Bythopirellula goksoeyrii: one gene and its partner. The protein of the gene in region 1 binds, or shares a complex with, the protein of each later gene. Links are inferred from orthologs where the notes say so. Each region holds a gene or a part of one and is shown in the gene's direction. Other genes may lie near its edges.

The links.
Region 2: the proteins of fliM (region 1) and fliG are in contact, whole or in part, in a crystal structure (PDB 4QRM), measured with the Thermotoga maritima proteins. The link is inferred for Bythopirellula goksoeyrii from one-to-one orthologs. Residues at the interface, in WP_004081085.1 of Thermotoga maritima: Tyr124, Leu127, Asp128, Ile130, Met131, Gly132, Gly133, Pro134, Glu136, Pro139, Arg141, Thr144, Glu145, Ile146, Glu147, Ser149, Ile150, Lys153; in WP_004082903.1 of Thermotoga maritima: Phe122, Ser125, Glu126, His127, Pro128, Gln129, Thr130, Val133, Glu157, Arg161, Leu164, Leu165, Arg167, Ser169, Glu171, Val172, Glu175, Ile176, Asn179, Lys182.

Annotation. Positions count from the first base shown.
Region 1 is NZ_CP042913.1:1,869,825-1,873,011, reverse strand. What follows is about bases 1-2,865. They hold fliM (flagellar motor switch protein FliM), read left to right. Parts: upstream 1-836; coding sequence 837-1,895; downstream 1,896-2,865. Other genes in these bases: Pr1d_RS07465 (hypothetical protein), read left to right, coding at 2,645-2,865; Pr1d_RS07470 (hypothetical protein), read left to right, coding at 2,071-2,433; Pr1d_RS07480 (glutamate-5-semialdehyde dehydrogenase), read left to right, coding at 1-753. Outside these bases: more of Pr1d_RS07465, read left to right, coding at 2,866-2,956; Pr1d_RS07460 (POTRA domain-containing protein), read right to left, coding at 3,071-3,187. UniProt on the Bacillus subtilis protein: One of the proteins that forms a switch complex that is proposed to be located at the base of the basal body.
Region 2 is NZ_CP042913.1:2,009,006-2,012,180, reverse strand. The notes cover bases 323-3,175. They hold fliG (flagellar motor switch protein FliG), read left to right. Parts: upstream 323-1,180; coding sequence 1,181-2,170; downstream 2,171-3,175. Other genes in these bases: mutS (DNA mismatch repair protein MutS), read left to right, coding at 2,318-3,175; Pr1d_RS08015 (6-pyruvoyl trahydropterin synthase family protein), read left to right, coding at 525-1,004; Pr1d_RS08020 (triphosphoribosyl-dephospho-CoA synthase), read left to right, coding at 323-481. In the rest of the region: more of Pr1d_RS08020, read left to right, coding at 1-322. UniProt on the Bacillus subtilis protein: One of the proteins that forms a switch complex that is proposed to be located at the base of the basal body.

The DNA of each region.
Region 1 (3,187 bases):
ACCGAGACAGGTGTCCCTGCCGACGCAGTACAGTTGGTCGATACTACGGATCGAGAGGCGGTTGGGCATTTCTTGCGCCTGCCGGAGTCTATAGACGTGGCAATTCCCCGTGGCGGGGAAGGGCTCATTCGACGCGTGGCAGCTGAGGCACAAATGCCTGTAATCAAGCATTTCACGGGCAATTGCCATGTCTACGTGGACACCGCAGCCGATATGAATATGGCGACCGACATTTTGGTGAACTCCAAATGCCAGCGAATGGGAGTTTGCAACGCAGCCGAATCGTTGCTAGTGCATGCAGATATTGCCAGTGAATTTCTACCTCGAGCGGCAAAAGCACTGGAAGAAAAAGGCGTGGAAATTCGCGGGGACGAACGGACTTGCGAGCTTGTTCCCGCCGCCATAACTGCGACCGAAGAGGACTATGCCACGGAATTCCTAGGTCCAACGATCTCCGCATGCGTCGTCGGATCGTTGGCTGAAGCGATTGAACACATCAATCGCTATGGATCGGGACACACTGATGCGATCGTTACCGACAATCTGACCTCCGCCCAAACGTTTACGGCCCAAGTCGATAGCTCGGCCGTGGTGGTTAATGCCAGTACCCGATTCAACGATGGTGGCGAGTTTGGCCTTGGAGCGGAAATCGGTATTAGTACCGATAAATTCCATGCCCGTGGCCCGTGCGGTATCGAGGAATTGACCAGTTACAAGTATGTGGTTCACGGGAGTGGGCAGACGAGGAAGTAGGTTGGGGAGTGAGTAGGTGGAGTAGGTGAGTAGGTAAGAAATGCTACACTTACTCACTTTATGATAATGCAAAGGAGTGCGAAATGGCAGGCGATGTACTGAGCCAGGCAGAAGTGGAGAACTTGCTCACTTCTCTGGAGAGCGAACCGGATCTCCAAGACCCGCAGGCTGGCGGTTCGATGGCTTCTCGGCCTCGTGAGAAGGTCACTGTCTACGACTTCAAGCGGCCCGAGCGAGTCGGCAAGGAGCAAATGCGCGCCTTGCAGACAATGCACGAAGGCTTCGGCAGGAACTTCGGTGCCGCTCTTTCGGCAATGCTGCGCAATATCGTTGAAGTTAAACTGACAAGTGTCGATCAGTTGACCTACAGCGAGTTCGTTTTTAGTCTAGAAAACCCAACTTGCTTCAACATCATCAATGCCCCTCCACTGGAAGGGCAATTGATTCTCGACTTGAATCCCTCGATTTTGTTTCCGATTATCGATCGACTGCTGGGTGGGAATACGATGTCGACCGCACCAGTGCGGCGGCCTTTGACAGAAATCGAATTAAGGCTCGTTTCACGCATCACGGGTCTTTTCTTGCGTGAGATGCAGCAGACTTGGGAGAATGTCCTTAAGTTTGATCTTGAGGTCGACCGTGTGGAAAGTAACCCTCAGTTGGTTCAGATCATTCCCGCCAATGAAGTCGTCGTGCTGATCAGCTTTGAGTTAACGGTTGGTGAAACTCGGGGAATGATCAATCTTTGCATTCCCTATAACTCAATTGAACGTGTGAGCCACAAACTTTCGTCGAACAATTGGGTCAGCTATCGCAAGAAACCACCGACGGCGGAATCAATTCAGATGCTCAGCGACCGATTGTCAGATGCTGCTGTCGAAGTGGTTGTCAACTTGGCTGAGACGAACATCTCCACTGCCGATCTGATCAACCTCAAGGTTGGGGATGTTATTGCTACCGAGCAGGACGTTTCCAAACCGTTGGTCGTTTCAGTCGAGGGAAAGTCGAAGTTTCATGCTAAACCCGGCCAATATAAGGGTCGCAAGGCAATCGAAATTACCGACCTGCATGAGGAACACCACCTGCATTTTGCACCGCACGAAGCCCTGTCCACAGCGAAATCACAGGCAGAAAGTGCTTGATTTGCTGACTTGAGAGACGAAGTAATTGACATTGGGGGGGGTGGCAAGTGAGAATAGAAGTAGACAGACTAGCTTTTCTGGTTCGAATTCGAATGACTCGTTAGCGTATTCACGCTTGATCATAGTTTGAATAGTGGTCAATGCACGGCAATGCCGCTAAGCCGCAAGCGGCGAAATGGGAGACCTACTCATGGGAATCTCAGTGACATGTCCCAACGGACATGAATTTAAGGTTAAAGACAAGTATGCCGGCAAGAAGGGACTGTGTCCTTTTTGCCCTGGCCAGGTCAAGGTGCTTGTTCCCGATGCTACTTCTTCAGATGTATTGTCGTCGGCGGCTTTCCGCGCGGTGCGTCAGGAGCACAACCCTGGCGGAGATTCGTCCGTTCTCGATGACCACGATCCTCATTCCAACGACAGTAGCGTTAGCTTGCTTGGCTCATCGGTGATTCGTCACAACATTAAATGCAAGTGTGGCGAAAGGGTGCCGATGTGGTATGCCAAGTGCCCTAAGTGCGGCACTTTTCTTGAGCATTAGTTTGAGCTATTTGCCTTATGCGAATGGCTCTTGTCAATACAAAGTCGTTAGGGTTGCAACAGATATAGGGACTTTCGCGATCTGCCTATTCAAACCACCGGCTTCCGCCGGTGGCTTGAAAGGAAGTTGGCCAGAATACTTGACGACCAAAAATGCTTCTGCCTAGTATGGAGACTGGAGACTCTCTTTTGGTATCACAGAGGCGTTAGTTGTGATTCATCTACTTCGAAATGTGTTTCTGAGCGCGCTGCTCACTTTGCAATTAGTACCCATGGCCGTCGGCGAAGAAGTTGCACCAGTTTATCAGCGTGACCGTGGCTTTCCCCAAGCAGGTAGCAATTGGGGATTTCCTGGTGGATATCCATTTGGGATCGGGTATGGCTTTGGATTTCCGCCGCAAGTCTACGGTGGGAGTTGGTATCAGCGACCTTACCCCTATCATCTTGATTACTTTCGCTGGCGATACAGTACGCCGCCTGTGGAAGTCAACTCGGCACCGTGCGTCGAGGATGAAGTTCCCTGATAGGAATTGGGGTTGCATTCATAGCCGGAGGCACACCTGCCACCGGGAGTTCTCAGCATCCCGGACCGCGTGGCGGTCCGGCTGAGACATCATGCGAGAGCAAAAAACCAGTGTTTAGCGACCGAATCCTAGGCTAAAGCTGAACACCTGTTCGCGATCGAAGGGAGCACTGCTGACGGGGAATGCGAAGTCGAGTGCGATCGGTGCTGGCCCCATCGCAGGAACGGTCAC
Region 2 (3,175 bases), 140 kb from region 1 along the record:
ATTGGCCAACCCAGGCGGGCTTGGCAAGGTGGACGACGCCGATGTGAATCAACCGGCCCCCGATATCACGCTCCTCGCCGCGATGCAAACGGGAGCAGAGCGGGACTTGGTTGCACGACAATACACGAACAACTTTGAACAGGTACTCTGGGTGGCTGAAAGAATCTCTGCCGCCGGCTTGCCGCTTAGTGTGTCAATCGTCGTAGCTTTCCTTGAGTTGCTGGCAAACCACCCCGATAGCCTCATCACCCGCAAGTGTGGAATCGAAATCAGCAAACAAGTATCACAACGGGCGGCACATGTCCTCTCACTTGGCAGACCCGGAGACGAATTATTTGATCGAGAAATCGCCGAGTTCGATTTCTCGCTCCGCACCGACGGCCACCGCCGCAATCCGGGCACATCGGCAGACCTGATCGCGGCGGCGCTGTTTGTCCTCCTGCGTGAGAATCGCCTAGAATGGCCTGTAAGGTTTTATTAGTCGCTGGCGCGACTAGAAGCGTTAGCGCCTGGAGTACTTAGCTATGTCTGAATCCTTTCATGTCCGCCTCAGCAAAGAACGCTTTGTCTTTAGCGCTGCGCACTTTATCACGTTCAATGGCGACATCTGCGAACCCTTGCACGGACACAACTACCACGTGACGGCCGAAGTCAACGGCCCACTCGACGAGAACCAGTATGTCGTTGATTTTATTCTGGTCCGAGACGCCTTGCAGAAGATTGTTGATTCGCTCGACCACCGAATGTTGCTTCCGCTGGAGCATCCGACGATAGGAGTCACTGTCGAAGGAGAGGAAGTCGAAGTAACCCACGGCGTGCGACGTTGGGTCTTCCCTCGGCAGGATTGTGTGTTGTTGCCGATGGCCAATACCACAGCAGAATTGTTAGCGAAGTATATCGCCACCCTCCTGCTCGAAACGCTGCCAGACTGCACACCCTCACGCCTCAGCGTCGGCGTAGACGAATGCGACGGCCAGTGGGGATACTACGAAACTAACCCCTAGCCGGGCCGCAACGCGGCACACGGCTCCCGGAGGTCGTAGCCTAGCGACTATGACACCAATGCTAGCACGGGCTCAATCATCAAACTCTACTTAAGTTCCCCAAATGGCTAGTCGATGCTAATTCTGAGACTCCACTGGCGCAAATGCTGCGCTGAACTCTTGTCTGACGAACTAGCATGAATGACCTCCGCAAAGCCGCTGTCTTGCTCGCCTCACTACCGGAAGAGGAGGCTGTAGCCATCTTGTCACGTCTGGATGCCAAGCAAGTAGAAGCAGTCTCGATTGAACTAGCACGACTCAAGGGCGTCCCTTCGGAAGAACAAGACCAAATCATCTTGCAATTTGCAGAGTCAAATCCTTCAGGCTCTGTTGAATCAGGAGGTCTCGACCGAGCCAAGCAACTTGTTCAGATGGCACTGGGTAAGAATGCCAATTCCACTCTGGATAATATCCGACAATCGATCGAAGAGGTTCCTTTCTCTTTTCTGCGCCATGTCGATAGTCAGAATATTTTGACCTACGTAGCGGATGAGCACCCTCAGACGATTGCGCTCATTCTTTCACACTTGCCGGCCCAGACGGGAGCCGAGATACTCGCGGGACTTCCTACCGAGCGTCAGTTGTCCGTCGTGCAACGTGTGGCGGCCATGGGGCAGACCAGCCCCGATATTATCCATGAGGTAGAGCAGGGTCTCGAACGCCGTATGTCGAGCCTCATGGGTCAGAGTTTCGAGAACGCCGGCGGAGTAGGGGCGGTGGCAGAAATGCTCAATGTCTCCGACCGCTCAACAGAAAGAACACTCTTAGAAAATCTCTCTCAGGAAGACCCCGATCTGGTCGAGGAAATTCGCAGATTGATGTTTGTCTTTGAAGATATGGTCAAGTTCAACGACAAAGACATGCAAATCGTGCTCAAGAATGTTGATAATTCCCAGTGGTCAATGGCCTTGAAGGGTGCTAGCCCGGAACTCAAGGAGAAGGTGTTTGGCAATATGTCACAGCGAGCAGGTGACATGCTTCGAGAAGAGCTGGAATTCCTGGGGGCCGTGAAGCTTTCAGCCGTTGAGGCCAAACAACAGGAAATCGTCGATATTATTCGCCGCCTCGAGGATAGTGGCGATCTCGAAATCAATAAGGGTGCCGAAGAGGAATTGCTGGTCGAGTGAGCCTAGTGAACGGCGCGAAACCAAATTCCGGCCGCTATTGTTTTCCTATCCCTCAATTCCTTCCATAGTTTCCCTGCCCCCCTCCAAGGACCTGTTGGGATGCGTTAGTATGGGTCGCTGTCTTCCGACTTTTTGGAGCAGTCGACCATGTCAGCCACCCCGATGATGAAGCAGTACCACGAGGCGAAAGCGGCCGCTGGGGATGCGCTGCTCTTATTTCGCATGGGCGACTTTTACGAGCTTTTTTTTGAGGACGCCAAGACGGCCGCCCGAGTGCTAGGGTTGTCCCTTACGAGTCGCGACAAAGGGGAGAATCCCGTCGCTATGGCTGGCTTTCCTCATCATCAGCTCGATAGCTATCTAACCAAGATTATTTCCGCCGGGTTACGGGCCGCAGTCTGCGAGCAGATGGAAGACCCACGTCAGGCAAAGGGGATCGTCAAGCGGGCAATCACTCGCGTGGTGAGTCGAGGCACGGTGACCGACGACGCGCTGCTCAATCCAGCGGAAAGCAATTTCCTGTTGGCGATTTCGCGCAACTTGCCGAAGTTCGACGGACACTGCGGGCTTGCCTGGATCGACATCTCCACGGGCCGCTTCGAGGCAACTGTCATACCGAGCGAGAAGTTAGAAGACGAGTTGGCGCGTGTCGCCCCGGTAGAGATCATCGTCAGCGAGGATTCTTCCCCGCTTCCAGCGTCGTGGAGCGAAGGTCGCTTGACGACTCGTCGCCCAGCATGGTCGTTTGGCACAGAAGCGGCACTCACAGCCCTCACCAAACATTTCGGCACGCAGTCGCTCTCTGGCTTTGGCTTTGAAGAATCGGACTCCCCTGCCCTCTCCGCTGCAGGAGCTGTGCTCGACTATTTGACCGAGACGCAAAAAACCTCTCTCACCCACATTGCCGCCCTGCTCCCTCATCGGACGGGAACTTCCCTGGAAATCGACCAAGCAACCCGCCGCAGTCTAGAGATTTCGCATTCTTTGCGAGAGGGACGCCGCGAA